3 regions of the Halotia branconii CENA392 genome follow, and region 2 is predicted to be linked to each of the others. Evidence: riboswitches for the same ligand, from Rfam matches in the RefSeq annotation. Region 2 holds a riboswitch; each other region holds the start of a gene.
What was found. Region 2 has a riboswitch for cobalamin ahead of QI031_RS30625 (DUF1636 family protein). Riboswitches for the same ligand answer to the same signal wherever they lie in the genome.

Region 1 (10,821 bases), on a different replicon from region 2:
TAAATCAGCAGATGAAGTACTTTCTAACAAATAGAAATCAAGTGAGAGTTAAGCAAACTTAAATAACCGTATCTGATAGAAAAAATCATGATTCACATTCTACTGGTAGAAGATAGCCCTACTGATGCCAGACTGCTACATCAAATATTTATGCGTGCAGATCAAGAAGAATGGCAGATGACACATGTTGAGCGACTATCTGAGGCGATTAATATTAGTTTAGAAAACCCTATATTTATACCTGATGATTCTCAAACTCAAAATGTCAAGCAACGCAGATTTGATGTAGTCTTGTTAGATCTTAGCCTGCCAGACTCTACAGGACTAGACACGTTGAAAGAATATCAGGCAGAAATACCAGACATTCCAGTCGTAGTCTTAACAGGGCTTGATGATCAACAGTTGGCACTGCAAGCCTTGGCAGAAGGCGCACAAGACTATCTTGTTAAAGATCAAATTACTATGCAACTGTTAGTGCGGGCTGCACGTTATGCCATTGAACGGGGAGATATTCTCAACAAGCTACGGGAGACTGAAGAACGTAGCCGTCATGCATTAGCGAAAGAACAAGAACTCAACGAACTCAAGTCAAATTTTGTGGCTATGGTTTCTCATGAATTTCGTAACCCAATGACCACAATTCGCACGGCTTTAGAAATTCTCGAATATAATAATGCAGAATTAACCCCAGAACAACGAACGAAATATTTTGAGCGGGTTCAAAATGCTATTAAGCAAATGCTTCAGCTTTTAGATGAGATATTGTTTTTGAGTAAAACTGAAGCTGCCAAATTAGAATATAACCCTGCACCTTTGCATTTAGAAAACTTCTGTAGCGAAATTGCCGACATTTTTCAAATGAGGACGGGTAGTCATCACACCATTAGTTTTACTGTTCAAGGTGAATGTAACCACGTCCAAATGGATGAAGACTTACTAACTTGTATCTTAACCAATTTACTTTCTAATGCGATTAAGTATTCTCCTCAACCAAGTTATATTAAATTTGATTTAAACTGCAATAATGGTATTGCAACTTTCCAGGTTCAAGACCAAGGAGTAGGCATTCCCCAAAAAGACCAATCTAATCTATTTCAAAGTTTCTATCGCGCCAGTAATGTAGGTCGGATTCAAGGTACAGGTTTAGGACTGGCGATTGTTAAAAGGTGTGTGGATTTACATGGGGGTGAGATTCAAATAGAAAGTCAGCAAAATATTGGTACAACGGTGACAGTGACATTACCATTGCAATTTGTTTAATTATTCTAGTAATGAGCAGGCTGGCAAAGTGATTGTAAATACGCTTCCTTTATTTAAGCGCGATGTCTGATGATAAGTTGTTGTACGGCTACGCACCGTCACAGTACCACCCATACCCTCTACAAATGTTTTAACAATCGACAATCCTAATCCATAACCCCCGGTAGAGCGATCGCGAGCTTCATCAATACGATAAAATCGTTCAAAAATCCGCGATTGTTCTTGTAAAGGTATACCACAACCTTGATCGCAAACTTCAATGATTGCCTCTTCTCCTTGCTGATTTAATTTGACAATTACGGGTGTATCAGCTTCGGAATACTTAACAGCATTATCAATTAAATTTAATAATACTTGTTTCAGACGATTGTAGTCTGTTCTTACCTCTATTGATTTTGTAGTAGACTCAATTTTGATTGTGCGATCGCTATATTTTTCTGCCATGTTGACAACTTCTGCAACTAAGTCATTCAACACACAAGGTTCCATCCGCAGATGTAAATGACCACTATCTGCTCGTGCTAAATCTAGTAAATGCTGTAATAGCCGGATGGTGCGTTCCGCTTCCAAAGCCGCAGTTTCTAAAGCTTCTTGTTGGGCTGGGGTTAAGTTTTTTTGCCGACGTAATACACTTTGCAAGTAACCATGTACTATAGTTAATGGTGTACGTAGTTCGTGAGAAACATTACTCACAAATTGTCGCTCTTGTTCCCAAGATTGGGACAGGCGAGATAACATCATATTGAAGGTTTTAGCTAGTTCTTTAACTTCGCTAGGTGCATTATCTAAATAAATTTGCGCTTGTCCTAAATCGGCTAAGGAAATGACTTGTGTCATTTGACTTAACTGACGCAGAGGTTGCAAAGAACGTTTAATATAAAATGCGATCGCTACAGAAATTGTGATAATTGCTAAAATACTGCCAATTCCCAAATACCGCACTATGACTAAAAAAATTGTTTGTTCACTGGTAACATCTTGAACTACAAACAATTTTCCTAATGTCTGATCTTGTATTGGTAATGCACTACTACATAACACAAAATAACGTTGGTTAACTTTTGCTACTTGGGGTTTAACCGACATCTCAGTTAAAGACATTAACTTAGTGCTTGTTGTCTGAGATAACTGATTCCAGTTTGGAGATTGTGCGATAATTTGATGATCGGAACTTTTGATCCATAAATATGTATTGGTAGTTGTTAAATTATTAATTGCTTTTTGTAACCCAGTTGATGGTGGCATGATTTCGCTATACAGTTGCACATCGCGGGGTAAACGTTCGGCAATTTGTTCAACATTCAGTTTATGATCGTTAATTAAAATTTGCTGCATTTTCCAGCTTGTCCAAATAGCGAGGCTACCTAACCCCAAAGCTGAAACCCCAGCAACACCGACTGTTAAGCGTACTCGTAATGAAAAAGGGTCAATTTTAGACCAAATTTTGCTGATTTGATTCACTTTGGCGCTTGGGGGTTGATTGTCGGACAAGTTTTATTGACAAAATCACATTTATAAATGTATTGTTCTTGCCAACTCAGGGGAATTTCTAGTAAGTCTCGCGTTCCTGTCATTCCTTGCCCGATAAATAATAATAAAGCAATACAGTTCAAAATTGTATGCACAGTTCGCCAGCGATTAGATCTATCTTGATAAATATCTTGTACAATCGCTAAAGAAAAAATCATCAACAAAGCTGCGGTTATCCCAATATAATAGTGTGACCAGTACCATTCATTTGTACGACGAAATACTCCATCTTGACAACCGATAATTATTAAACCAGCACCAGTTAAAGTTGCAAAAACTGCCCGCCATACTCGTTTTTTTGCTCGATAAAGTAACACTAATGCAGCAATGGTTAAAATAAACATCAGCAGAATAAATGCAACTTGAAAAGTAGCTTGATTCCACAATTGATTGTGCAAAATATTTTTACCAATTGGGTAAGCTAATCCAAGTAAGACTAATCCGACAATTGCACCTGTAAGCCATTCACCTAATTGTTTGTGTTCTTTGCCAACTACTGGAGGAATTTTACTTTTACCTCCAGCTAAATTTTGCAAACGACGTTGACGTGTTTGCCAAGCAAAATTGACTACATTACCAATTAATGGAAAGACAAAAATAACTGCGATCGCTGGATGTAAAAGCCCCAAAAAATCTGCTATTTCCATATCAAACCTTTGACTAAATAATAAATAAATTTCATCCTTTCAAAGAAGCATAGCCAAAAGTAGCATTAAATTGGCGACACCAGATCGCTACAGATTTAAATTCTGCTAACTTCAGATTATCAGGTAAGGCATAACGTTGAGTACCCTTGATACTTTTTAAACGAGCAATGCTGACATAATCTTTTTCTTTAATCCCAGTTATTGGCGGTGCATCTGAGCGATATAAAATAACAAATAAATCAGGGCCTGAATCTGTTTGAAAACTCTGATCAAACTCTAAATAGCGTTTTCCTTGTTCAGCGATCACTTTAACTGTTCCTTGGGTAGGGTGTTCTCCAGACTGGAACTTTCCAGACTCAGCCATTGACATTGATGCTGCAAATAGACTAGCTACAGGCGTTTGAGTTGCTGGCGGATTAGAACTTGCTTGTTTTGTCAGATTTATAGTAAAAACAGTAGCGATCGCTAGAATGGCTAAATGCTTAAATTTCATGGCTTTAATATTCTCAAATGCATCTTTAAAAATAATTTAAAGCTTTCTACTATTAACAAAATTAGTTTAAGCTGAGAATCTGCTAAAAATTTAGTTGCGTTATTTTCAGGTAATTCTTAAACATTCAAGAGGTTAGCATTATATTAATGTAAGTAATTATGCTTGCTTAATTAGTAAATCAATTTTCAATTTTGGCATTTACGTAATAATTACCTCTATAACAGTCCTAAATCATTCACGAACAACAAGATCCCCGACTTCTCAAAGAAGTCGGGGATCTGAGGCTCTCAATTTTCACAAATTAAATACTAGTACTCTGTCAAGATAATTTTGCTGGATTAATGTGAAAAAGCCCAGTTCTTTTCTCCCCCTACTTCCTCTGCTTCCCCTGCTTCCCCTGCCTGCCTCCACCTGTTATTTTTGGGTTGACAGACCACTAGTCTTATATAGTTTTCCAAGATGTCTATTGAGCGATGAGAGGAATCCCCAAGTCTTTACCAAGTTTATTAGTAATGGTGTTATAGTGACTCCAATCGGTTCTGGTGGGGAACAGCCATCGGACGCAAGGGGGAAAGTCCGGTGTAAATCCGGCGCTGTCCCGCAACTGTGAACCCAAATATAGGTGAGTCAGGATGCCCGCCGACTATAATCAATTCATTTACATAAATCTGCGAGGTACAGATTATGAAAAGAAAAACACAGGCGTTAGTCAGTCTAACCCTGATGGGAGTTATCAGTTTTTACTTGGTAGTTGGTTTACCCAAACCCGCTTATGCCATGCACATTATGGAAGGTTTTTTACCAGTGCAGTGGGCAATTTTTTGGTGGATTGTGGCATTACCATTTTTTATATTAGGATTGCGTAGCCTGACTCGCATTACCCAAGCGAACCCGCAACTCAAACTACTCCTGGGCTTGGCTGGTGCTTTCACTTTCGTACTGTCAGCCTTGAAAATCCCTTCTGTTACAGGCAGTTGTTCTCATCCTACAGGAACGGGGTTAGGTGCGGTGCTGTTTGGCCCCCTTACTATGTCGGTTTTGGGTAGCTTAGTATTGTTGTTTCAAGCTTTATTACTAGCGCATGGCGGCTTGACGACGTTGGGGGCAAATGCTTTTTCGATGGCGATCGCTGGGCCATTTGCAGCTTACTGGATATATAATTTAACAATCAAGTTGGGTGGTAAAGAAAAAATCGCGATATTTCTAGCAGCTGCGATCGCAGATTTACTTACCTATATTATCACTTCTATCCAACTCGCCTTAGCTTTTCCTGCACCTGTTGGTGGGTTTTTCGCTTCATTTATCAAGTTTGCCGGAATTTTTGCCATAACTCAAGTTCCCTTAGCAATTAGTGAAGGATTACTAACTGTATTAGTGTGGAACTGGCTGCAATCTTATAATCCTCAAGAGTTAGAATTGCTGAAATTAATCAAACGGGAACCTCAAAGAAATGAATCAGTCTAAAAAAGGGTTGAGTAACTGGCTGTTGGTAGTAGCTGTCTTAGCTTTAGCAGTTGCACCGTTAATATTTGTGCGGGGTGCGGAATTTGGCGGTGCTGATAGCAAAGCACAAGAAGCAATTGCTGAAATCCAACCTGGATATAAACCCTGGTTTAAATCATTTTTTGAACCAGCTAGTGGGGAAATAGCAAGCTTATTATTTGCTTCGCAAGCAGCTTTGGGTGCAGGAGTAGTTGGTTATGCAATTGGGTTGTATAAAGGACGTTCCCAACAACAAAAACATGAAGAATGAGTCTGCAATTAGACACTTTAGCTTATACTAATCGACTGCGAAGATTACCACCAGAACATAAACTGATTTTTGCATTTACTACCCTTGCTATTTCCCTTGTTACCCATCCATTTGTGCAAATTTTGATGGCGCTTTGGATGAGTGCTTGGACGGTGATTTATGCCAGAATCCCGGCTGGTGTTTATTTTCGATTGTTAATGTTCACGATAGTTTTTTGTTTGACAAGTTTACCAGCCCTGATAGTAAATGGAGTTGCGATTCCTGATTTACAAAGCGTAAAATTAGATTCTTGGTATGGACTAACTCTCGGACACTTCTATATTTATATTAGTCATAGTGGCAGTATCCAAGCATTGGAAATTTTAACTAGAGCATTAGCCTCTGTTTCTTGCTTATATTTTCTCATGTTAACTGTCCCTTTCACAGAGCTATTACAAACTTTGCGTTACTTACGATTTCCAGTGCTTTTAACTGATTTGTTATTACTAATGTATCGGTTTATTTTCATTCTGCTGAATACAGCCAGTGAATTGTGGACAGCACAAAATTCTCGTGGTGGCTACCGCACTGTTGCTATTGGTATGAAAAGTTTAGCATTACTAATCGGGCAACTATTACAGCGAACCTTACAACGATATAGTCAGTTTTCTCTGGGACTGGAAGCACGGGGTTTTGTCAGTGAATTTCGAGTTTGGCATCCTCGTCGCTATCGTCCTCAATTACGATATATCATCGAAGCTATTTTCGGCTGTGTAGTATTAATAGGATTGGATTTTTGGCGGAATGCAGGAATATTTACTCGAATTTGAGCAGGTATATTACACCTATTCAGGCGCACAACAATTGGCTTTGAATAATCTAACATTAAAGATTCCGTTAGGTAAAAGATGTGCGCTAATTGGTCAAAATGGTTGTGGTAAAACGACACTATTATTATTAGCTAATGGTCTATACAAACCTAATTCTGGCATTGTCCGTTGGCGTGGTGAACCGTTAAATTATAACCGGAATTATCTTAGTCAATTACGGCAAAAAGTTGGTTTGGTATTTCAAGACCCAGAACAACAATTAGTAGCTTCTACTGTTGAAGAAGATATATCTTACGGTTTATGTAATTTGGGTTTACCAGTATCCGAAATTAAAGACCGAGTAGAGCAAGCATTAGTTGAATTTGGGTTGACTACTTTAGCCGAAAGACCAGTGCATCATTTGAGTTTAGGACAAAAAAAGCGAGTTTCTATAGCAGATGTGATGGTGTTACAACCAGAACTATTGGTGTTGGATGAACCTACCGCTTATTTAGACGTAAAACATACTCGTAATTTGATAGCAACTCTAAAAAAAATTCATCAAAATGGAACTACTTTAGTAATGGCAACCCATGATTTAGATTTAGTCTATCGGTGGGCAGATTGGGTTTTTGTGATGCACGAAGGACGATTAGTACTAGAAGGTCAACCCCAGGATGTGTTTTTGCAACATGACCTGTTATTAGAGTTAGAATTAGGAATACCATTGATATATGAAATATTATATTATGGATTATCTTCTGAAGATGAATCAGTTAAACAACGAGTCCAAAATAAGATATTAAATAGAACTATTATTTAGATCCCCGACTTCTTAAAGAAGTCGGGGATCTCGTTGTCAATTATTTCGTATTTTTGACCATTATACTGATTAAATATTGAGCGATGGGATAAATAACCAAATTCATCATCGCGTTCTTCATATTGTTGAATCCAATTTTGAAGAAACTCGAATGTTTGCGCCTGTTCCTCAGCTGATTTAAATTTATGTGGTTCCCAAGGACGATTGCGGTTATTTTCAAGACACTTATTAATGCCGGGATTGAGAAAATAGATTTCAGTTGAGAATGCGATCGCAATTTCAATTAAAGTACTGTAACAGCCTTCAATTATCCAAGAAATATTATTGTCGATAAAGTCTTGTAAATCTTTAGCCGCATCGGCGTGAGAACGGCGTATGGCAATTTGATTGGGTTCCCAAACGATAGTATCGAGATCAAGAATTGGAATCTCTAAGTCTTTACCAAGTTTATTTGCAAGAGTGCTTTTTCCAGAACCGGAATTACCAAATATTAAAATCCGATGCATTGTGGTAATTTAACGTCAAGAAGCTCAAATCCCCGACTTATGAAATAAGTCAGGGATCTTGTTGTTCACGAAAACTCTGCGAAAAAGTCTAAGGTTTCCTTCAATGCTTTGATGAAAATATCAATTTCTTCGCGGGTATTATAAAAGGATAAACTTGCCCGTGCAGTTGCCGCTAAACCTAGGTAACGGTGTAAAGGTTGAGTACAGTGGTGTCCCGAACGAATAGCTACGCCTTCTTGATCTAATAATGTCGATAAGTCGTTAGCGTGGACTTCCCCAGCTGTAAATGATGCTAAGGCAGCTCTACCTTCTCCTTGAGCATTTGGTTGAGGGCCATAAATTTGAATTTGAGGAATTTGCTGCAATTGTTGGAACAAGTAAGCAGTTAATTCGGCTTCGTAGGCATGGATTTTATCCATACCAATATTACTAAGATAATCTACCGCTGCACCAAGAGCGATCGCCTCTGCAATTGCAGGTGTACCAGCTTCAAATTTATGGGGCAATTCTGCATAAGTAGAATGGTCTAAATAAACCTCTGCAATCATCTCACCACCACCAAAAAATGGTGGCATTGATGCCAAAAGTTCCAACTTACCATACAAAAACCCGATGCCAGTGGGAGCGCACATTTTATGACCAGATGCAACCAACCAATCACAATTGATTTGCTGTACATCTACAGGCATGTGTGGTACGCTTTGACAAGCATCAACTAAGAATTTCGCATTGTATCTGTGAGCGATCGCCTCAATTTCTGCTACTGGGTTAATACAACCCAAAGTATTAGAAACATGGGATACTGCCACCAATTTTGTCTTCTCGGAAATCAGTTGTTTAAACTGTTCCAAATCAAAAGTTTGTGCAGGTGTCAGTTCTACAAACTTCAAAACTGCACCCGTTTTTTGGGCGACAAGTTGCCAGGGAACAATATTACTGTGGTGTTCCATTACCGACAGAATAATTTCATCTCCCGGCTGTAAATTATTCATTCCCCAACTGTAGGCGACTAAATTAATAGCCTCACTAGCGTTACGGGTATAGACAATTTCCTGACGTGATGCAGCATTGATAAATTTAGCAACCTTGTCCCGTGTTGCTTCATAAGCATCAGTAGCTTTAGCACTGAGTGTATGCGCTCCCCGATGCACATTGGCATTATATTGTTCGTAATAATCGCGCAAGGCGTTTAATACGAGCAAAGGTTTTTGCGAGGTAGCTGCATTATCTAGGTAAACCAATTGTTTCCCGTTGACTTCCTGACGTAATATCGGGAAGTCAGCGCGGACTTTATCGGCTAGAGTTTTGGTAGAGGTGAAGGTCATTGGTAGTTTGTCAGTTGTTAGTTGTCAGCGATGCACTGAGCGTAGTCGAAGTGTGGTCAGTTGTCAGTTGTTAAAGACTTCAGATTAGTGACTATATTTAAGAGGATTTTTTGCACAGATGAGATAGGGATTTGGTTGATGATTTCAGTTGCAAAGGCATTAATTAACAAATTACGAGCATCATTTTCATCAATTCCCCGGCTTTGCAGATAAAAAATTTCATCATCTTCCAATTGGCTAACTGTAGCACCGTGAGCGCATTTGACATTGTCAGCGGTAATTTCCAATTGGGGTTTAGTATCAACTCTGGCTTTCGATGATAAAAGCAAATTTCGATTTAACTGGGTAGCATTCGTCAACTGCGCTAATTTAGGCACAAAAACCTTGCCATTGAACACCCCATGAGCGCGATCGCCTACAATACACTTATGCAATTGTCTACTTGTACTGTATGGGTGATTCAGTGCGATTGCACTGTGAGTATCCGCCAATTGATTCCCGTAAACTATCGTTAATCCATTGAGAACAGTTAAGGTTTGCTCACCAGTTTGCAAAACTTCTAAATTGTGCCGTGACAGCTTACCACCCAAACTTATGGCATGACAAGTATATCGACTATCACGAGCTTGAGCGATCGCAGTCTTCCCTACATGAAAAGCCTCTTTACTTTCACGCTCAACCCTAGTATGATTCACCTCAGCATTTTCAGCAAGCCAGATTTCCGTAACTGCATTGGTGAGGTAAACCTCCTTGGCGCTCTTGGCATCTTGGCGGTTCGTATACTCCTCAATCAAACTCACCTGCGAACCACTTTCTGCCACCACCAAACAACGCGGCTGAGAAATCACTGGTGTCTCCCCAGCAACCGCAACAAACACCAAATGAATTGGTGTCTCAACCATCACATTCTTTCCTACCCACACCACCGCTGCATCACATATCCCAGCAGTATTAAGAGCAGTAAAAACTTCTTGCGCTCCCTCAGCTTTAGCTAAATACTGACTAACAAGCTGCTGCTTAGATTCAGCTAACCCAGCCAAATTACTTACCACCACCCCAGAAGGCAAACCTGCAACAGCAGATAACTCCGACGCGTAAACCCCATTCACAAACACCAAACGGCTATGAGCTGCTTCTGGTAAAATCAGCGATGAGATATCAGGCAATTTAACTTGCCCATCTACCTGAAATTGCAGCTTTCGCAACTCTGACAAATCAGTAAATCGCCATTCTTCCTCACGATTAGTAGGAATAGTAGCATGACGTACCCAATTAGTAGCGCGATCGCGTAATTCTTGCAACCAACCTACTGTTTTTGTTGCTGTTACCTGCTCTAACAATCCAGTTAAATAAGCATCTTTATCCAACAAAGTAGATGTCAACTCAACTGTATCCGAGTTAGGCATTGGACTAGGAGATACTTGAATTGTCATTACACACCCACCTCAACCGCTTCTTCTAGCACCCAGTCATAACCGCGAGATTCTAATTTTAGTGCCAGTTCCTTATCGCCACTGGTAAGAATCTGCCCATTTGCCATTACATGTACGTAGTCTGGCACAATGTAATTAAGTAACCGCTGGTAGTGAGTAATCATAATTGTGGCATTTTGCGGATTTGCCAGCTGATTGACTCCATTCGCCACAATTTTCAGCGCGTCGATATCTAAACCAGAATCAGTTTCATCTAAGATTGC
Region 2 (10,821 bases):
TACCATTAGTCCTATTCAGGTTAACCGCGCCCAGGAGTTAACACCCCTTGGGCTAAATGCCCAGTTTGCGGTCGATGATGCGATGGCATTGTCGTTTCCAGATGCCAGTTTTGATGTAGTCTGGTCAATCGAAGCAGGCCCCCACATGCCAGATAAAACCGTTTTTGCTAGAGAACTAATGCGGGTGCTAAAGCCTGGTGGGGTCTTGGTTGTAGCTGACTGGAATCAGAGAGATGACCGCCAAAAACCCCTAAATTTTTGGGAGAAACCAGTAATGCGGCAACTGCTCGAACAGTGGTCTCATCCAGCTTTTTCCAGTATTGAAGGCTTTTCTGAGCTTTTGGCGGAGACAGAATTAGTTGAGGGGGAGGTAATTACGGCAGACTGGACTCAAGAAACCCTTCCTTCTTGGTTCGATTCGATTTGGCAAGGGATAGCTCGACCACAGGGATTAGTGCGTTTTGGGCTGTCTGGTTTTGTCAAGTCTGTGCGCGAAGTGCCAACGCTTTTACTGATGCGTTTGGCGTTTGGTGCAGGGCTATGTCGATTTGGAATGTTCCGGGCTGTGCGGGCAAACTCACACACAGAATTGATGGACAGAAACTTTGCCAACCAAAATCCCTCAAGCTTGGTTAGGTAGCGATCGCAGCTAGTGATAAATATTTGGATTTTAACACCAACTGACTGCGTGATATCTGCGATTAAAACTTCTTTCTGCACATCGCAAAATTAATCAACAAACGACACACTTTATATGCAAAAAATTCCCGTCACAGTAATTACAGGATTTCTCGGCGCAGGCAAAACGACGTTAATTCGCCATTTACTCCAAAACAATGAAGGACGACGCATTGCTGTTTTGGTGAATGAATTTGGAGAAATCGGAATTGATGGCGAACTTTTACGTGATTGCCAAGTATGTGACGATGAAGAAGACTCCAACAGTAATATTGTTGAACTCACCAACGGTTGTCTGTGCTGTACGGTGCAAGAAGAATTCCTCCCAGCGATGCAAGAATTGTTGAAGCGACGCGCGAGCCTTGATTGTATGTTGATTGAAACCTCTGGACTAGCACTACCAAAACCATTGGTGCAAGCATTTCGTTGGCCGGAGATTCGCACAGGCGCTACCGTAGACAGCGTAATTACTGTGGTTGACTGTGAAGCTTTGGCAACTAATCAATATGTAGGTGATTTAGCAGCCGTTTTAGCACAGAGACAAGCCGACTCTAGTCTAGAACACGAAACACCCATTGAGGAACTGTTTGAAGATCAACTGGCTTGTGCTGATCTAGTATTGCTGACTAAGAGCGATCGCGTTGATGAAGAAACGCAGGTTAGAGTACAGGATTGGTTAAAGCAGAACTTATCCCCTGGTGTAAAAATCATTCCTTGCCAGGATGGTAAAATCAGTGGCGATTTGTTACTCGGTTTCAACGCTGCGGTAGAAGACAACTTAGATAGTCGTCCTAGTCATCACGATACTGAAGAAGACCACGAACATGATGAAGGAATTAATGCAGTACAACTACTGCTAGACCAAGCATTTGAGCCAACTGTCCTAGTAAAACGCTTGCAAACATTGGTGCAGCAGCAAGAAATTTATCGAATTAAGGGATTTGTAGTAGTTCCAAACAAAGCCATGCGTCTGGTATTACAGGGTGTTGGTAATCGATTTGACTACTTTTACGATCGTCTTTGGAAACCCGACGAACTCCGTCAAACAAGATTAGTATTCATTGGACAGGAACTCAATCAGGTTCGCATTGAATCATTGGTGTTGGGGGAGGAAGTAAGTGCGACCATCCAATAGTGTTTGGCAAGGAAATTTCGGCTACTGGCAAAACAACTTTATTCATAATAATCTACTGGTAATCGGTTACACCGGATGGAAGGGATTTCAGTCATTTGGGCGAGGAGTTGTCATTTGTGATGTGGATACTAAAGTTACTCACCCTACAAATACAAGTCTTGATACAGTTCCCTTCACCCTGCAATTTCTCCCCTCCGATCTGATTGGGTTTTACTTGCGTTCGTTTCAGGATTGCGGATTTATATCGCAATCAATCTGCTCATCCATGATTTCATCAATTTCCCCAGCAGTTGCAACATACAATCCCCATCAAGATATTCTTTTGGTGCTAAAGGCAGATCCTCAATTTGAGGTGAATTTTTTACACCAACTAAAAATTACTCCACCCGATTGCTACGAACAAGTTCGCAAGCGTTGGTCAGAATTTAAACCAAGTTTAACGCCATAGAAGATATACAGGATATCAACATATATAGTTGCGATGCGTGAAAGTTGGAGTATAATCGATTGCTATCTCTCTACCAAGTAGCTATTAAGTATATAAAACAGGAAAACTTCCTGTTTGGGAAATAAATCAATGTAAGAGATACAAAGTGAAAAATAAAAGATTTTACTTGGATTTTTTACAACTACTTTTTCAAGAATATGTGAATCTTAGATAGCAATTTATTTTCTGGTGTATATTATGGGTGAATTGCTTCGAGGATCTAGGTTTTTAGAAAACATCATTCCCCTACCAAGCTGAGAGAACATTAACCTTAATTGTCAACCTACTTCTAGGACAATTGTATGAAGAAAGTTTTAATAACTTTAACTACCAAATCCGCAGCTTTGATGTCCCTAGCATCATTGGTAATGACCAGTAAAGTGACCACAGCTGGTGAACCAGTAAATCCGCAACCAGTAGACCGTCCTGATGCTGCTACTACACCAGTATCAGCATCAGACCAAAAAGCTTGTGTAAGACATCCGAAACTCGGTAAGTTTTTCTGCGCTCATGCTGAAGAATTATCTCATTTGCAAAAAGGCGTAGCAGAAATTGATGTTACATCGGATGACAGTGAAAAGGCTCTGCTTGGGGTTACGGATGCAGAAAGTGATGCTGCTGTAGCTATGTTTGGTTGTGATTGTGCTGCATCGATAAATTGTTTACGCCGTCTGCGGAATAGCCTCCCGTAGAATTTAATTTCCTTGGTTTTTTATCTTTCCAAAAGTAGGGGATAGGGGAAGAGTTTTTCTCTCTTCCCTCACTGTTTTACAGTTTTGTGTTTAGAAGTTTCAGAGTGCAATAAATTGTTTCTATAAAACTTAAATAATATGAAACGTCGTGACTTTATTACTTGCTTTGGTTTAGGTTATTTGGCAAGTAGCCTACCTGAAAAAGTTGTGGCTTATGCTCCAGAAACTACAGCAATATCATCAACATCTGGAGATTGGCAACCAGTAGGAACAGTTGCCGAATTGGATAAAACTGGTCAGCTATTAAATGAAAACTCATCTGTTGGTTCAGTATTGGTAATTGGTACTTCTAAAAGCAAAAATCTAGTGGCTGTGAACCCTACCTGCACTCACATGGGTTGCACATTAGAGTGGCTTGCAGAAGAAAAGATATTTTTATGCCCTTGTCATGCTTCTGAATTTGCTGCCAATGGTAATGTGCAAATGGGGCCAGCTACAAAACCACTATCAAATTACGAGACAAAAATAGAAGGCAATTTAGTTATTGTGAAACGTAATTCGTAATTCGTAATTAATAATCTCAGTTTTTATTTGTGGCTTTAAGTTTTTAATAAAATTATTATGTGGCAATTTGCTAATAGTAATACGTTAGTTAATCAAAGATCCACTCCAATATTTGGGCTATCTCTTTCCCTACTCCCTACTCCCACCCCAACGGGGCTTCGGTCACTGTTTCTACCATTTTATAAATGCAAAAACCAAAACTAATCAATATTCCCAAATCGACTCGCTACCAAAATGCGGCGATAGATTATTACATGGGACTTACAAATTCCTCCTATCTCCATTACGGGTATTGGGAGCCACTACCTACTGTGGGTGAGGAATTGACTCTAACTCGTCTGCGTGCGGCGCAGGAAGCTTATGCAGCCAAGCTTTTTAGTTTTATTCCAGAGGGTATAAAAACTGTGCTGGATGTCGGCTGCGGGATTGGTGGGAATGCAGTGTATTTACGCGATCGCGGTTTCATTGTTGAGGGATTAGCACCTGACACACTCCAGCAAGAAAAGTTTATCAAGAATACCAACTTTCAAGTAGCTTTCTATTTAACGAGATTTGAAGATTTTCACACCTCAAACTCCTACGATTTAGTTCTGTTGAGTGAAAGCAGTCAATATATTGCTGTTGACGATTTAGCCGAAGGTGCGGCTCGTTTACTACATAGCGGTGGCTACCTGCTGCTTGCAGATATGATGCGTTCTCATGCTGAATACCAAAAGGGTATCTTTTCCAATTGTCATGTCGCTGGTGAACTCCAAGCGGCTTTACTAAAAGCTGGGTTCGAGTTAATCAAGACTGAGGACATCTCCACCCATATTGCACCAACAATTGATTTGTGTGTTGAAAAATTCGGTACTTTTGGGCTAACTACCATCAAATATATTGCAGATTTGGTGGCGATCGCCGTCCCACCATTATACACACTCGGTCGTTGGGCATTTAAGCGTTGGTTGGAAAAGCCAATTGCTGAGGGGTTAGCAGCACGCACTATTTTTGAAAACCATCTGTGTTATTCCGTTCAACTTTGGCAGTTATCTAAAGGAGTTTAATTGAAAATGACCACAGAAATAAACACCCAAGATTGGCAACAAGCTTTTATCGCCACCAATATATTAGCAATTGGTTACAACGCTTGGGTTGGTTATTTAGGAGGAGAACGTGGTGTGGTAATTTGCAGCACTAATTCTCCGCATTTAAGTATTGCTGGTGAAACATTTAAAGACCATTTTATCCCGCGTAAAAATCTTGCAGCTTTCTTAAATGCTTGGTTAGCAGCACCCGATACCGTACTGCTGCAAAAACACTTCATGAATGCACATATTCTCGAAGCTGTAGATAAATATAATCCTCAAAAAGATGTTGTGTTTTTGTTGGAATACGGGAATCAAGCTGCTTTTTTATATTTAACTAATTTACCAATTACACCCTCGCAATGTTATCAAACTGTATGCAAAGAATGGGCAGAATTTCAACCTCAGCATACCCTTTTAACAAGAACAAAAACACAATGAAACTCATCCAAAAACAAAAACAAGTTTTCTGGTTTTACCGCTTTTGCCAGTTGCCATGTATGGAGCTTTAATAGCAAAGTTAAAGCGTTAAACTACCTCTTAGAGGCGTAAGGTACTTAACAAAAATATATAATGTATAAAAAACTTCCTCTCCTGTACTGATAGCTAGGGGATTTCTTTTATGGATGTTAGCAGTAGCAAAAGTATAATTAAAATTCAGTAAGGAAAATCTAAATTATTATCGACTGAATTTACATATAGATAACAACTATGGTAATGTTACCTACAACTGTCGGTTCTGATGGGGAGCAGCCATCAGATGTAAAGGGGAAAGTTCGGTGTAAATCCGGCATTGTCCCGCAGCTGTAATGAGACAAAGTTAACGTGTCTCTAAGTCAGAATGCCCGCCGAAAGTACCACAAACTCCCATCTGCGAGGTACAGATGAATAACGCAATCACTATTCTCTCTATTAATCAGGATTACTGTCTCATCGCGTCAGACATACGCCACGCACTACAAATTTCTCTGAGATTGTAGACATTTTCCTAGACATATCAATACTCACGCAGAAGGTTATAGATACAAGCCTGAAAATCCATTCGGATCTTACTCCCACCTTCGCATATTTACGTTATCCCCAAATCATAGCTAGCTTTGCGCCTACACTTCCCGTAAGGCAGAATTCTCTTGCTTGCAGGATGCGTGAGGCTAACTCATCATTTCAATCGGCAACGTCTGAAAATTAATGAACAAAAAACAACATACTTTATTTGTCTGCACGACCTGCGCCAGTGTGTGGCAAAATGGCAAGCGAGTTGATGAAAGTGGTGGACGGCAGCTATTGCAACAACTCCAAGCACTTGCACAAACTTGGGAATTGCAACATAAATTCTCCATTCAAGGAGTTGAATGTATGAGTGCTTGCAACCATGCTTGTGCGTTCGCCGAAGGCGTTGGCGCAGCTATCGCCTTTACAGGAGAAGAGAAATTAACCTATCTTTTCGGCAATTTAGCAGTTGATGATAGTCCATCTGCAATACTGCAATGTGCAACTCAATACTACGTCAACCCTGATGGTTTACTACCTTGGTCAGAACGTCCAGAACGTTTAAAAACAGGAATTTTAGCAAAAATCCCACCCCTAAATAAGTGGGCAAAATTAACCGTGGATTGCTGTTAATTAATTACCAGTAGTACATCAAGTTCGTAGTTAGGACTAAAGGCCTAATTACGAACCTTTGAAACAAGCTTGTAAGTTACACCATTTACATGATAATAATAATCATTATCAAAAATTGTAGGTTTCCTACTGGCTGAGAGTTTTTTACCAAAAAAGCTCAAATCTTTGCTGACAATCAGTTTTTAGTTATACAGGTGGCTTAAATTACCAATGCGTACTCAGTTTATTGCCAGATGGGAAACTCAACTTATCGTTTCTAGTTTGACTATCACCGCAGGGATGCTGTGGAACAGTTCCAGCATTATAGCCACAGAAGTTTTACAAATATCCGAGTTTCCACAAGAGGAAGGTTCCGCCAAAGACTTACAACCAGTTGCAGAAGTAATATCTCAAAATACAACAGAAACCGAACCCGACATTGAACTGACAGTCATTGACAAACTGTTAAATGAACCTGTGTTTTCCCCTTTTCGCCGCGAGGGAACAGTCAAAGATTCCACCCGTCCGGTGTATGTGATTACTGGCGAAGAAATGGAAGCGCAAGGCGCAAGAACAGTCAAAGAAGCACTGCGATTTCTTCCAGGTATTTTAGGTGACGGTACAGTTGGGACAGAAGTCAACGCTTTAAGCGGTCAATTTATTCGCGGTTCTAATACTGGTCAAGTCTTAATCTTATTGGATGGTAGACCAATTAATAATTTAGATGGTGGTGGTTTCGATTTATCAGAATTTACCACTAATAATATTGAAAGAGTCGAAGTATTACCTGGGGGTGGTTCAACTCTTTATGGTTCAGATGCAATAGGTGGGGTAATTAATATTGTTACCCGTCGTCCTACAGAGCAAATTACCACAGAAACCAAAGTTAATTTCGGTTCCTATGGACTGAATCAACAAAGCATTCAAAATGGTGGAAAGTCTGGTGATATTTCTTGGGTAGTTGGTTACAACCGGACTCAAGCACAAAATAATTATCGCTTTCGTATTCCTGAAGCTAACTTTGAGGGGACAAGAACGAATAATGACGCACTCTTTAATAACTTTAACGTCAAATTAGAAGCAAATTTAGGAAAACGTAACACCTTAACCTTCTCCACCTTATATTTAGGTAAAGAACAGGGAGTACCGGGAGGCGTACCCATTCCTGTACCTCAATTTGGACAGGGATTTTTTAACTCTCTGACTGAGAATAATCGCAAATACACAGACCAAGTTCTCACCGATTTAACCTGGAACTCCAAATTAGGAAGCAGTGATGATTCTCTATTAACAGCAAGAGTTTATGCTGACTTTCTCAATACTCGTTTTGATAATCGTAGCGGTGCAATTACCTCTCAAAACCGCTTTGATACCAAACAGGATTCCTATGGTATTCAAGTTACCCATAATTGGAATATTGCGAAGAATCAGACTTTAGTTTATGGCTTTGATTATCGTAATACCAATGTACGCAACACCACATTTAATTATGGGACAAACATCACAAGAGAAAATTATGATGATGCTATAGGACAAGGGGCAATTTTTGGGAGATATGAAATTAACTTTTCTCCGAATTTCAGTATGAATTTGGGAGTGCGGCAAGATTTTAGTAGTTTGGTCAATGGTTCGTTTACTTCACCATCTGTAGGAGCAAAATTCGCACTTTCAGATGCAACTACACTCCGCGCCAACTATATCAGAAACTTCCGTGCGCCGACGATCGCCAATTTATTTAATACTAATCCTACTAATATTGGTAATCCTGACCTCAAGCCAGAACAAGGAGATAGTTTTGATGTGGGGATTGACCAAAAGTTAGGGAATATTGGTTTGTTGAGGCTGACATTTTTTAGAAACCGTGTTTCTGATACAATTGCCTTTACAAGACTCATCCCGCCTGTCAATGGAAATACGGGAACTTGGGAAAATATCGGGTTAGTAGAAACTACGGGAATTGAAGCTTCGTTAAATTTACAAATAGTGAGGAATGTTTATGCTTTTGTTAATTATACGGTGAATGATCCGCGTATTTTAGCAAGTGCTAATCCGGCGGAGGTTGATAAGGAGTTAAGGTTTGCAGGTGCAGATAAATTAAATTTGGGGGTGTCTTATGAAAATCCTCAAGGTTGGTATTTGGGTGTGTTGATGAACTCCTTAAATGGATATCCGACTAATAATATTAATACGGAGTTTCTTTCGGGGTATACGACTTTTGATTTGAAGATGCGTATGCCGATTAGTGATAGTTTGATTTTAATTGGGAGTTTGGATAATCTGTTCGATCAGCGTTATCAGTTGTTTCCTGGTTATCCTGATGGGGGGAGGGTTTTTCAGGTTGGGTTGAGTTCTCGGTTTTAAGAAGAATTAGCTCACGCAAAGGCGCAAAGGAGGATTAAGAATGGCTGAGTTTAATTGTTGGGTGACACCAGTTAATGAGGTGGTTAAGGAAGATTTAGCTACGGGGGGGTTTATTGAGTATGAATATTTTGATTGTGGGAGTGATGTTTTAGCATCGTTAGTTTATACTTTGTTTGAACAAAATTGGCAGCAGATTGGGATTGCTCATATTGTTCAAGGTAGTGTTTTGGAGTTAGAATTTAATGCACAACCAAAGCTTTGTATTCTCTATGATGGCTATTTGACGGTGGCTGCTGAGGGTTGGCATTTACATTTATGTATTGATACTAATTTTGGCGGCCCTTTGTGTAAAACTCCTGTGGAAGTGAGGAAGCAACGTTTAGTTTCCCGTACGGCTTTTTATCGGCGGTTTAATACAGAAGGAAATCCTAGAAGTTGGGGGATTCAGTTTTGGAATGGTGCGAATGAACAATTGATGACGATTTTATTACCTAATCCTTTGGTAGATGGAGAAAATTTATTACCGGAGGGTAAACCAAATCTAGATAAATTAGCTCTTTATCAAGATTTGCGAGATATTTATGTATTAGGTAAAAAACCCATACCCTTTACCAAAAATCCTCTCAAACATTCCTATATTTCCGTTTGTACCTCTACACGCTGTCTACCTTCTCGTAAATGGCAACCTACATTTGATGCTTTAAAATCAGCAGTAGAAGAAGCAGGTTTAGACATCGAAGTCAGAACATCCGGCTGTTTAGAAGTGTGTCAACTCGGCCCAGTTGTTTTTTATTCCAATGATAGAACTTGGTACACTCGCGTTAACCCCAATGTTGCAGAAAATATCGTCAACGAACACCTCATTAAAGGTAACAAAATCACCGAAAACCTCTACCCACCCCAAACCCCCTAACTCTCTCTCTGCGCTACCCTTCGGGAACGCTTTTAGCGAACTGCGTCTCTGCGTGAGATAAAAATGATAAAATTCCCCCACCAAAAACCAATCATTTTCCTCTGTCAATTATGCCTCATAGCCATCCTCATCATCGCCTGTCATCAAACCACAATTCACACATCAACTAACACCTGTAGCCCCAACTATAACCCCAATCAAGATTACTTCCCCAATAAAATCAAAATCACCCACGCCAGAGGTTTGGCGGTAGAATATCATAAACATTACAAAGTAGTCACCATCAAAAATCCTTGGCAAAATGCCAAAACTCAGTTTCAATATGTTTTAGTCCAATGCGGAACTCCCACACCCCAAGGATTTAAGCAAGCACAAGTAATTACAGTTCCCATTAACTCTATAGTTTCTTTATCAACTACGCATTTACCCCATTTAACTAAATTAGGTGTAGTTGATAAATTAATTGGAGTTAGTAATAGCAATCAAGTCAATACGCCTGAAGTAGTTGAGAGAATTAAAGCCGGAAATATTACCCAAGTCGGTAATATTTCCAATGTAGATATTGAAAAATTATTAGCATTAAATCCCGACTTAGTAACAACCTTCGGCACAGGTAATTCCCAAACTGATAGTTATAGCAAACTCACAGAAGCTGGTTTAAAGGTGGGAATAAATGCTGAGTATATGGAAGATACACCACTGGGAAGAAGTGAATGGTTAAAATTTACGGCTTTGTTTTTTAATCAAGAAGCCAAAGCAGAAAAGATATTTAATGAAATTGTGAATAGATATACACAAATAGCGGCAAAAGCTCAATCTGTGAAAAACCGTCCGAGTGTATTTGTTGGCTTTAACTTTAAAGGTACTTGGTTTATGCCAGGTGGTAACAGTTATGTAGCGAAATATCTGACTGATGCTGGAGGAAATTATCTTTGGAGTGATGATAAATCTAATGGTAGTTTACCGCTTTCTTTTGAAGTGGTTTTAGAACGCGCAGCTAATGCTGATTATTGGTTAAATTTTAGCCAAGCTTGGCAGAGTGTTAAAGATTTAATCTCAGAAGATAATCGTTATGCTGATTTTCAAGCTGTGAAAACAGGCAATCTTTATAATAACAATGGGCGGGTGAATGCGAATGGTGGTAATGATTACTGGGAAGGGGGAATTAGTAACCCTGATATTGTGCTTGCAGATTTAATTAAAATCCTACATCCTGAAATATTACCGAAGCATCAATTGTTGTATTATCGTAAATTTAATAAATAATGTTATTTAAATATCTGCCGTCTAACCTATTAATAATTTTTAAATCTACTTCTATC
Region 3 (10,821 bases), on a different replicon from region 2:
TGCAATTCTCTTTGATTTGGACGGCACTATTGTTAACACTGATCCTATACACTACCAAGCTTGGAAACAAACTTTGTTGAGTTATGACATCGAAATTGATGAGATATTTTATAAATCTAGGATTAGTGGTCGCTTAAACCCAGAAATTGTCAAAGATATATTGCCGCAGTTATCACTAGCAGCAGGTCAACGATTTGCAGATGAAAAAGAAGCGCTGTTTCGCTATAAGGCTGGGGAACTGAAACCACTAAGTGGTTTTGCCGAATTAATAGCCTGGACAGATGCACATCAACTCAAACGCGCTTTAGTAACTAATGCACCTAGATTAAATGCAGAATTTATGCTAAAGGTTCTAGGAATCCAAGCAGCTTTCCACACAGTTGTTTTAGCAGAAGATTGTCTAGCAGGTAAACCTGATCCCACTCCTTATCAAGTCGCCTTAGAAAAATTGGAAATCAAAGCAGAAGAAGCGATCGCATTAGAAGACTCTCCCTCTGGCATTCGGGCTGCGATCGCTGCTAACATTCGTACTATTGGTATTGCCTCTACTTATGATCCCCAGATTTTGCGAGAAATTGGCGCATTTATGGCAATTCCAGACTTTACCGATTTGCAGTTGTGGACATTGTTGAACTCATTGATTGAGTCCGATTTAAGTGCGATCAATTCATAAAAAAAGGAAATTGCTTTAGGGACTTCCAGAAAATAAATTATCCAATTTACTCAGATAATATATTTCTCTTTGCTCCCTGCTCCCCTGCCTAAATAGTGATGGGATATTTTTTTAGCTGGAAGTCCCTTAAAATGCCTCTGGTGGAGCAATATCTGAACCAACAGTGATACCAGTAGTATTAGCCTTTAGTCCTGGTTTAACAGTCGGTTCAGTATTTTGAGGTGATTGAGAAATAGATGACGGGGGAATAACGATGATATTTGGATTCAGTCCTTTGTCAGGATTTACTTGCTGAGAAATTAAAGATAATCCTCCCACAGCCCCAGCAACAAGAGCTGTATAACCTATATATAAATGTGTGGGGCTGATTGCTATTCCCAATCCTCCAGGCATATTTTTAGAACCAGACAAAGAAGGTATAACCGATTTCGCTGTCTCAGTTGCAGGTAAAGAGGTAGCTAAAATTGTGCCGTTTAGTCCTAAAGCATTGCCCATTAGGCGAATAAAACCACGTACCAAAATATCTTCTGGCAATAACTCAAAATTGCCATTTTCTAACGCTTCCATTTGATGGATAGCGATATGAGTATAAATATTAAGTTGTCTTAAAGAAAGACCTTGAGCTTCACGAGCTTGTTTTAATTGCTGACCGATTTGACGTAATTGTTCCAAGCGTTGTTCAGCAGCTTGATTGACTATTTCAGTTTTTGAAGGTTGTTTATTTGGTTTTAGCCACTTCATCAGTATTGCTACTGGAAGGTTGCTTTCTGATTTTTTCATAAAATTGATAGTTGTATTTGCTACCATTGTAGATGCCGACATTAAATTTTCTTCATTAGTATTTGTACTAGTATTTTGAGAATTTAATTTAACATTAGCTATACAAGCTGATAAGTCAGTAACATTTTCTTGTTCAACATTTGATAAAACGGCAGCAGTATCCGTAGGTGGATCAGTATCTGTAACGTGTGGATGTTTTTGGGCAAACTGCTGAAATGCTAAACCAATGGCTTCTCTACCTACAGCTTTAAATAAAGTCTTGGCATGTTCGTTTGAAGAACCTAGTAATTTTTGTAAACTAGCAACAGCACGACGATAAACTTGACTACGATGTAATTCAGCTTCAATTTCACCTAATAGCGATCGCAATTCATCTTGAGCAATTTCAATAGTATGATTTTCAGCAATTTTTAATACATAAACGGATGTCATAGCCATGATTGCAGTAGCTCCTGGTACTTACACAAAGAATTATTTGTCTGTATAAATTCTTCTAACCTTTAGCGCCGTATCAGGACATTTTTGTATCACTGTCCCATGCCCACTTGCCCGATAAATGTATTTATTACAGTCGATTTTTGGTTGGGATCACAATCATTGCAAAATAGGGTACTTCCGCCGGATTAACTTCATCAAGCGGTATAATTCGTTGCCGTGCCGTTGTCGCCCGTTCAATATAGAGCGCCCGTGATGCTAAGCCCAATTGATGTAACACATCCCGCACTTTGGTAAAATGCCGGCCTAGCTTCATAATGGCCGCTGCATCAGTCGTCAGCAATTGTGTAGTCAATTGTTCTGCTGGCATGGGAGCAGGGAGGACAGTCAAAATATCGTTGTAATAGGTAAACGGTACACCCAATGCCACAGGACAAGCCATGAGTGAAGAAACTCCAGGGACGACTTCTGTTTGGTAATGCTCAGATAAGCGCGTGAACACATACATAAATGAGCCGTAGAAAAACGGGTCGCCTTCACACAGTACCGCTACATCTCGCCCAGCAGCTAAATGTTGAGCAATTGGTTCAACTTCCTTATCGTAAATAGACTCAGCTTTCTCAGGCTCTAAAGCACGGGGGAGGTGATATGATACCTCGATTTGATTGCCAGTTAGATACTGTGCAGCGATCGCCCGCGCTATACTTTCTTTGTCTGTTGCCGATTGATAAGCAACCACAGGGGCAGCCCGTAATAGCCGCAACGCTTTGAGGGTCAATAGTTCTGGATCACCAGGCCCTACACCAATTCCATAGAGACGACCTTTAGCTGTCATGATCATTCCTCCTCCGTTGCTAGGGCATTAACTGCGGCAGCGGCGATCGCACTGCCACCACGCCGACCATGTAAAGTTATAAAAGGGACATTTCTGCTATCTGCTGCCAATGCTGCCTTTGATTCGGCTGCACCCACAAATCCCACTGGAAAACCCAAAATCAGCGCTGGTTTAGGCGCTCCCTCGTCAAGCATTTCCAGCAGGCGGAATAGGGCTGTGGGTGCATTACCAATAGCCACAACTGCTCCTTCTAGATAAGAGTGCCACAATTCCAAAGCTGCTGCTGACCTTGTAGTACCAAGGCGTTTAGCCATTTCTGGGACTTCTGGCTCATACAGCGTACAAATTACTGGATTATTCGCTGACAACCGCTTTCTGGTAACGCCTTCCGCAACCATGCGACAGTCACACAAAATTGCTGCTCCTGCCGCTAGGGCAGCTCGTCCCGCTTGTACCGCCGTTGATGAATATCCCAAATCAGTGACAATATCAGTCATTCCACAGGCATGAATCAGACGCACTGCAACTTTTGCTACATCTGGTGGCAGCACATCTAAGTTAGCTTCCGACCGGATAATGGCAAAGGAATTGCGATAAATTTCACTAGCATCTCGGATGTAATCGGACATGGGAATTGGGGCAGGGGGAAAGAATTTAAAGTGTATTAGAATCTTTGTGAATTGGTATTACCTATGCTTTTTATGCCAGAGGAGAGGCGGTGATTCTTTCTTGATGGAATGCCGTATTTGGTGAGAAGAACTGTTTGAGTTGCGCCAACGCATATTGGTTAGCAAATTCACCAAATGATTCGTTAACATTTATGCGTTTGATTTGATATACCTTTAACATTTGTTCTACCAATGCAGGCAATTCATCAAAGCTGACATATTGGTAGAGTTCGCGGCCAAATTTTTGATTGCTGTCACCATTACCAATATAAATGTGATAACTCGACCTCTTGCCATTACTGACACCGAGCAAGGTGATATCACTTTTGCTATGTTGGGCGCAAGATTTTTCGCAGCCGCTAAAGTGGATATTAACTGGGCAATCTAAAGTCAGGCGAGTTTCGAGATACTTGGCTAATGCTAATGCATGACCTTTAGTATCTGTAGCAGCAGCAGCACAACCCCGGCTACCAGAACAGGCAACTAATCCGCTTTTAATATTGTTGGCTGAGTAATCTAAGCCTAAAAATGTAATTTCTTTTTGGACATCAGCAAGCCTTGTTTGGGGAATATCAGTAAGCAGCAAATTCTGCCAAGGAGTTAACCTCAAAGTACCACTACCATATCTTTGGGCTAAATCCGCTAAACCCATAATTTGCCTACTCTCCAAGCGACCAAGAGGCAACACAACGCCAATATAAAATAAACCTTTTTGCCGCTGGGGATGGATGCCGATATGCTGATACTGGTTATCTGAACTTTCTACAAAAAGATTGGAGAATTGTCCCTCCATTACCTGATCTTCTGTGGTGAAAAGAGCAAAAGGCAAACTTTTGTCTACTTCCTGTAAATAACTTTCACAACCCAAATCATTAACTACTTCCCTCAGACGTGCCTTGCGTCTACTATTTGTATCAATATGATTTAAATAAACATTAGCCAAAGCAGCCAACACTGGCAAACATTGCTCAGGTGAAAGTAAAATTCCCGTTGCAACAGGTGGCTTTCCTTTTACGCCGACACTTAAATGAAGGCGGAAGTAAACTTTACCATCAACTAAAACCGCAACAAAGGCGATATCATTGAGGCGATCGCTCACTCGAACTATTCCACCACCGTCAAAGCAAACGCTAAATTTGGCAGACAGTCCTGATAAAGCTGGATGTGCCTCAATATAATCATTCCAACTTTGGACAAAAGGACGGGTATCAATCACCTCTTGAGGATCAATACCAGCCGTAGGACTGGTCATAATATTACGGATGTGGTCTACAGCAGTGTTGCGAGAACCTAGCCCCATATCCTGGAGATACTTCAAAACTGCGGTACTGAGCTTGCCATCAATCTCACGGATTTGGATATTAGCGCGGTTCGTCACATCAACATAACCACCGCCATACTGGTCAACTATATCTGCGATCGCCCGACATTGTTGACTATCAAGAATGCCACCGGGTATTCTCAGGCGAGACAATGTACCATCTTGAGCAGGTGTGGTGTAAAATAACCCAGGACAGGGAGTTAATCCAGACAGCAAAACTCAGACTCCTTCTCTGTGCGACGCAGAGAGTAGATAATAAATATGCCATAAAGACATTGCTGGAGTTGGCATTCTGACTCGGAAAGAAAAAAGTGAATCCTAACCTTTACAGCTGCGGCACAGTCCCGGAATCTCACCGGAGTTTCCCAACCCCAAGCCTTAGTAATTTAGCATAAGAAAGTAGTCAGACCTGCATCCGATATTTTTTTTAACGGTAACAAAGCCACACACTTAGGCTTTGCCTAAATCCTCATTCCTGAGATATTGAAACTTAAAACTCCTTATCCTCTCTGCACGGCAGTCACTCATGGGGGAAACCCCCAAGACCGTACTGCCTTGCCTTTGCGCCTCTGCGTGAGATAAAATGCATCCCATAAATCAGCAATACCGTTAAATATCTCATCCTCAACAGCGAGTTACCCTAGAAAGTGTCAAAATTAAATGAGTTTTGCGTCGGCACTCAGCGACTTATCGCTATACATAACGCAGATTTGAGATTACTAGAGTGAAATTTATGGGCAAGCAGCGCGTTCTTTCTGGAGTTCAACCAACGGGTAATTTGCATTTGGGTAACTATTTCGGAGCCATTGGTAACTGGGTAAAAGGTCAAAGCGAATACGAAAATTACCTCTTCGTTGCTGATTTGCACGCGATTACAGCACCACATGACCCGACTAAGTTGGCATCTGATACCTACACCCTAGCGGCGCTCTATCTAGCTTGTGGTCTAGATTTACAGCATTCCACTATTTTTGTACAATCTCACGTTTCTGCTCACAGTGAACTCACTTGGTTACTCAACTGCATTACACCCTTGAACTGGTTGGAAGATATGATCCAGTTCAAAGAAAAGGCTGTCAAACAGGGAGAAAATGTCAGCGTCGGCTTGTTAGATTATCCTGTGTTAATGACATCTGATATTTTGCTTTATCAAGCTGATAAAGTGCCAGTGGGTGAAGACCAAAAGCAACACTTGGAATTGACACGAGATATTGCCGCGCGATTTAATCATTTATTTGCTAAACCAGATCAGCCAGTACTGAAGTTACCAGATCCTTTGATTCGTAAGGAAGGAGCCAGGGTAATGAGTTTGGCAGACGGGACACGCAAAATGTCTAAGTCTGATCCTTCCGACTTGAGCCGAATTAATTTACTAGATTCACCAGAGCAAATTCAGTACAAAATTAAACGTTGTAAAACTGATCCGATTCGTGGTTTGACCTTCGACGATCCAGAGCGTCCAGAGTGTAATAATTTGTTAACTCTATATATGCTATTTTCTGGAAAAAGCAAAGAAGAAGTAGCCGCTGAGTGTCAGGATATGGGTTGGGGGCAATTTAAGCCCTTATTAATGGAAAGTGCGATCGCAGCTTTACAACCAATCCAAGAAAAATATCAAGCAATTACAGAAGACAAAGGCTATTTAGATTCTGTGCTACGCGATGGTAGAGAAAAAGCTCAAGCGATCGCTAATCAAACTTTAGCAGATGTAAAAGCTGCTTTGGGCTATTATTTGCCTGTGTAAGTCAAACAAAAGGGCATGGGGCATGGGAAAGAAGGGGTAAGGGGGAAAGGGGAAGGGTTAAAGGGTTTGTTTCTTCATCCTTTACCCTTTACCCTTTAACCTTTTCCCCCCTCTTGTTGCTTCCCCTGCTCCCCTGCTCCTCTGCTCCCCTGCTCCCTGCTCCTCTGCCTCTTCTGGTGATAGTTTCTCTTTAAGGTGTGATTTGTTTTACCCTTGAAGAGAACTAAATTATCAATGTTATGGACAATAACCATAGCTATAGCTATAACAATTTGAATCATTTCCGTAGAGCCACGCAAGCGGGAGAATTTTTAGTTACCGCCGAGGTAGCACCACCAAAAGGAGGAAATCCAGCACAAATGCTGCAAATGGCGGCGACCCTTAAGGGGAGGGTTCATGCCGTCAACATTACTGATGGTAGCCGCGCTGTATTACGGATGTCTTCATTAGTGGCATCAGCAATTTTATTGCAAAACGGCATTGAACCAATTTGTCAGATGGCTTGCCGCGATCGCAACCGTATTGGTTTACAAGCCGATCTCATGGGCGCTCATGCCTTGGGTATTCGTAACATTTTAGCTTTGACTGGCGACCCAGTAAAAGCAGGCGATCATCCCGATGCCAAAGCTGTGTTTGACTTAGAAGCTGTGCGATTGCTGCAATTAATTCGTAAATTAAATCAAGGCGTTGATTGTAACGAAAAACCTTTGAGTGACGAAGCGACAGATTTATTTGCAGGTGCAGCCGTAGATCCGCAATGTGCAAGTTGGTCAGGTTTACAAAGTCGATTTGAACGCAAAATAGAAGCCGGAGCGCAGTTTTTTCAAAGTCAATTAATTACTGATTTTGAAAGACTAGAAAAGTTTATGGATAAGATAGCTTCTACCCATAAAAAACCAATTTTGGCAGGAATTTTTTTGTTGAAGTCAGCGAAAAATGCTCAATTTATTAATAGGTGCGTTCCGGGTGTAAATATCCCCGAACATATTATTGATAGGTTGGCACAAGCCAAAGAGCCGCTTGCAGAAGGCATGAAAATTGCAGCGGAGCAAGTACAAATTGCGCGGCAATTATGTCAGGGTGTCCACATGATGGCGGTGAAGCGAGAAGATTTGATTACACCAATTTTGGATTTAGCTGGGGTTGCGCCAGTTAATTTGATGGTAGCGAAGTAAATCAAGTTAGCGATCGCATTTCTTACTGTATCAGAGGAAGTGCGATCATTCTATAACCTGAAGTCTAAGTCTTTAACTGATTGGTATGAGAAAAACTCACGTTGATTTGTATCGTATGGGAAATGCAACTTCTTCTAGGATAGATAACATTCGTTCACAAGACATTGGAACTTACAAAGAAGATGGTGATATTTAGATTGTTGCAGGTTTAGGTGGAATTTCAACCTTTGCTGTTCAAGGAGTTGGTAGACATTGGACAAAGGAACTAATATTCCCAGCGAACTCCGCCTGGTTAATGATTATGGCAATCACTGGTTATGGGAACCAAGCTTGTAATTGATTTTTTTGCACAAGCTCTAATTGCTGACTCTACTAATTATCAGTCTCGCCCTTCTTTGCTTCCTCAATATTAGACCTGAATCCTTACTTTTTGAGAATAACTTTATTAAGAACTACCAGTTTAATATTTATGAGTAGCCTAACGTTTACTCCAGCGCATAAACTAGCGCAGATGATTCGCGATCGCACTGTTTCTGTTGTTGAAGTTATCAATGCTCATCTGCATCAAATCGCTAAACACAACAGTAAGCTGAATGCCGTTTGTACACTGGATGCAGATAATGCCCTTGTCAGGGCCAAGCTAGCAGACGAAGCTTTAAGTAAAAAAGAAAACTGGGGAGTTCTGCACGGAGTTCCAATCACGATTAAAGATATTTTTGAAACAGAGGGACTATTAACCACAGCAGGTTACATTCCTCTTAAAGACTATGTACCTCAACAAGATGCTAGCGTTGTGGCAAGGCTGCGGAAAGCAGGAGCAATCATCCTGGGAAAGACGAATATGGCGGAATTGGCTGGTGATTACCAAAGTACAAATTCTTTGTTTCCACGAGTCAACAATCCTTGGAATCTGGACTACACTGCTGGGGGTAGTTCTGGAGGTAGTGCTGCGGCTGTGGCAGCAGGACTTTCAAGCTTGGATTTAGGCAACGATATTGCGGGTTCAGTGCGTCAACCTGCTCATTTCTGTGGTGTGTATGGTTTGAAGCCTACAGATCGCCGGATTTCTACAGCCGGGCAAATTCCAGAAGTGCCTGGAATGCCAATATGTCTTCGGCAAATGATTACAGTGGGTTGTTTTGGGCGATCGCTTGAAGATATTCGGCTATGCTTTTCATTAATCGCAGGTGCTGATATTCGCCGTCCTGATGTCCCGCCAATTCCATTAGATACGCCCTCTGGTAAGTCTTTGCAAAATCTCAAAATTGCTTGGAGTGATGAATGGGCAGAAGTTCCGGTTGCATCCGAAATTGGCTCGGCAATGGCTGCGATCGCCCAAACACTATCTCAAGTAGGTGTCCAAATAGAACATTGGTTTCCTAAAAAATTTGAGCTATCACAAATACTCAATCTTTATGGACGGATGGCTGCATACATTAACATCTACGCTCAACCAATAGATCAATATAATGTGCGTCGAAGTTTGCAGCAGATATTTCGCACTGCCACCCAAGGCGATAAAGAACTCCGCAAAATGGGAGATTTCAGCCGCCTTCTACCAGAATTATTGAATCCCAGCCTAAAAGGATATTTTGAGGCACTCACCGAACGCGATCGCTTCATAGCCGAAATGGATGAGGCATTAGAACCTTGGGATGCTTGGCTGACTCCTGTTGCAGCAACTTCTGCTTTTACTCATCGAAACGCTTGGAGTGCTATTGATATTGATGGCAGATCTTACCCTCATGCTGTGGCCAACGGAGCTTATACTATGCCATTTAATCTAAGTGGGCATCCTGTTGTCGTGATTCCAATTGGACAAACTCAAAACGGCTTGCCAATTGGGATGCAAATTGTTGGTAAGCGGTGGTGCGAAATGGAGTTGTTGGCGATCGCAGACAAGCTTGATCGAGTCATTAATGCTTTCCGAAACCCACCGGGTTACGATTAGGTCAAAATCGCTCCACCCATTAGTCGCTCATACCGATACTTCAACTCTGCTTTCATCAAAGTCCAACGCTCTAAAGTTACATCGATCTCTATCACCTTCTCTGCTGCTTGCCGCGCCAGAAGTAATATTTCCTCGTCTTCTACTAAACTAGCTAAGGTAAAATCTGGCACTCCTGATTGCCGAGTTCCCAGTACTTCCCCAGGGCCACGAAACCGCATATCCATTTCTGAAATAAAAAAGCCATCCTGGGACTGTTCCAATACCTTCAACCGTTGTTGAGCATCGGGACTTCTAGTACTGCTCATCAACAAACAATAGGACTGAGCCGCGCCTCGACCGACACGCCCCCGTAGTTGGTGTAGCTGAGATAAACCAAATCGTTCCGCATTTTCAATCAGCATTACTGTGGCATTCGGTACATCTACACCAACCTCAACAACAGTGGTAGAAACTAAAATTTGGGTCTCGCGATCGCGGAATTTGGTGATTGTTTCGTCCTTATCGGCTGAACTCATGCGACCGTGCAGTAATCCCACTTGAAAGTCTGGAAAAATACTTTCTTGTAACTTTTGATGCTCCTCTACCGCCGATCGCAAATCTAGTTTTTCTGATTCTTCTACCAATGGCAACACCACATAAACTTGCCTTCCTTGGGCAACTTCGCGGCGAATTAAGTCATAAGCTTGGGTGCGTTGCTGCCCTGTTAACATAGTAGTCTGAATCTTTTGCCGTCCCGGTGGCAGTTCATCAATTTGACTGACATTCATATCTCCATGTATTGTCAGTGCCAGTGTCCGGGGGATGGGAGTAGCAGTCATAGTTAATACATGGGGTTGTTCGCCTTTTTGTTGTAATAGCGCCCGCTGTTTGACTCCAAAGCGATGCTGTTCATCAATTACTACTAAACCCAATTGCTGAAAGTTGACGGTATCTTGAATTAAAGCGTGAGTTCCCACCAACAAAGGTAGTTCACCAGTTTCTAGTTGAGAGTGAATTTCTCGCCGTTTAGCAGCTTTGGTGGAACCTGTGAGTAATTCTACTGGTAAATGTAAAAGGTTAAACCAACTGACTAACTTGCGATAATGCTGTTCTGCTAACACTTCTGTAGGAGCCATGAGTGCTGCTTGATAACCAGATTGAATTGCTGCCAAGATGGCAATTACAGCCACAACAGTTTTACCAGAACCTACGTCACCTTGTACTAAACGATTCATCGGTGCAGACTTTTGTAAGTCGTTG

Region 1: linked by a shared signal. The riboswitch ahead of QI031_RS15915 (energy-coupling factor ABC transporter permease) and the one ahead of QI031_RS30625 (DUF1636 family protein) in region 2 are both predicted to bind cobalamin.
Region 3: linked by a shared signal. The riboswitch ahead of cobG (precorrin-3B synthase) and the one ahead of QI031_RS30625 (DUF1636 family protein) in region 2 are both predicted to bind cobalamin.

Annotation. Positions count from the first base shown of each region.
Region 1 is NZ_CP124543.1:3,625,483-3,636,303, reverse strand. Features, by position in the region: gene QI031_RS15935 (hybrid sensor histidine kinase/response regulator) at 88-1,260, shown strand; gene QI031_RS15930 (sensor histidine kinase) at 1,261-2,721, opposite strand; gene QI031_RS15925 (DUF4079 domain-containing protein) at 2,718-3,437, opposite strand; gene QI031_RS15920 (DM13 domain-containing protein) at 3,469-3,930, opposite strand; cobalamin riboswitch at 4,448-4,588, shown strand; gene QI031_RS15915 (energy-coupling factor ABC transporter permease) at 4,615-5,394, shown strand; gene QI031_RS15910 (energy-coupling factor ABC transporter substrate-binding protein) at 5,381-5,683, shown strand; gene cbiQ (cobalt ECF transporter T component CbiQ) at 5,680-6,492, shown strand; gene QI031_RS15900 (energy-coupling factor ABC transporter ATP-binding protein) at 6,467-7,294, shown strand; gene QI031_RS15895 (P-loop NTPase family protein) at 7,291-7,800, opposite strand; gene QI031_RS15890 (SufS family cysteine desulfurase) at 7,866-9,125, opposite strand; gene sufD (Fe-S cluster assembly protein SufD) at 9,182-10,558, opposite strand; gene sufC (Fe-S cluster assembly ATPase SufC) at 10,558-10,821, opposite strand, start outside.
Region 2 is NZ_CP124544.1:51,305-62,125, reverse strand. Features, by position in the region: gene QI031_RS30660 (methyltransferase domain-containing protein) at 1-640, shown strand, start outside; gene cobW (cobalamin biosynthesis protein CobW) at 755-1,813, shown strand; gene QI031_RS30650 (hypothetical protein) at 1,797-2,261, shown strand; gene QI031_RS30645 (hypothetical protein) at 2,603-2,992, shown strand; gene QI031_RS30640 (QcrA and Rieske domain-containing protein) at 3,131-3,556, shown strand; gene QI031_RS30635 (class I SAM-dependent methyltransferase) at 3,742-4,602, shown strand; gene QI031_RS30630 (hypothetical protein) at 4,609-5,064, shown strand; cobalamin riboswitch at 5,341-5,490, shown strand; gene QI031_RS30625 (DUF1636 family protein) at 5,812-6,246, shown strand; gene QI031_RS30620 (TonB-dependent receptor plug domain-containing protein) at 6,457-8,586, shown strand; gene QI031_RS30615 ((2Fe-2S) ferredoxin domain-containing protein) at 8,627-9,499, shown strand; gene QI031_RS30610 (ABC transporter substrate-binding protein) at 9,563-10,765, shown strand; gene QI031_RS30605 (iron chelate uptake ABC transporter family permease subunit) at 10,765-10,821, shown strand, end outside.
Region 3 is NZ_CP124543.1:3,768,133-3,778,953, reverse strand. Features, by position in the region: gene QI031_RS16540 (HAD family hydrolase) at 1-673, shown strand, start outside; gene QI031_RS16535 (helix-turn-helix domain-containing protein) at 800-1,891, opposite strand; gene QI031_RS16530 (precorrin-2 C(20)-methyltransferase) at 2,019-2,723, opposite strand; gene QI031_RS16525 (precorrin-8X methylmutase) at 2,726-3,352, opposite strand; gene cobG (precorrin-3B synthase) at 3,423-4,928, opposite strand; cobalamin riboswitch at 4,978-5,101, opposite strand; gene trpS (tryptophan--tRNA ligase) at 5,446-6,456, shown strand; gene QI031_RS16510 (methylenetetrahydrofolate reductase) at 6,696-7,631, shown strand; gene QI031_RS16505 (amidase) at 8,101-9,582, shown strand; gene recG (ATP-dependent DNA helicase RecG) at 9,579-10,821, opposite strand, start outside.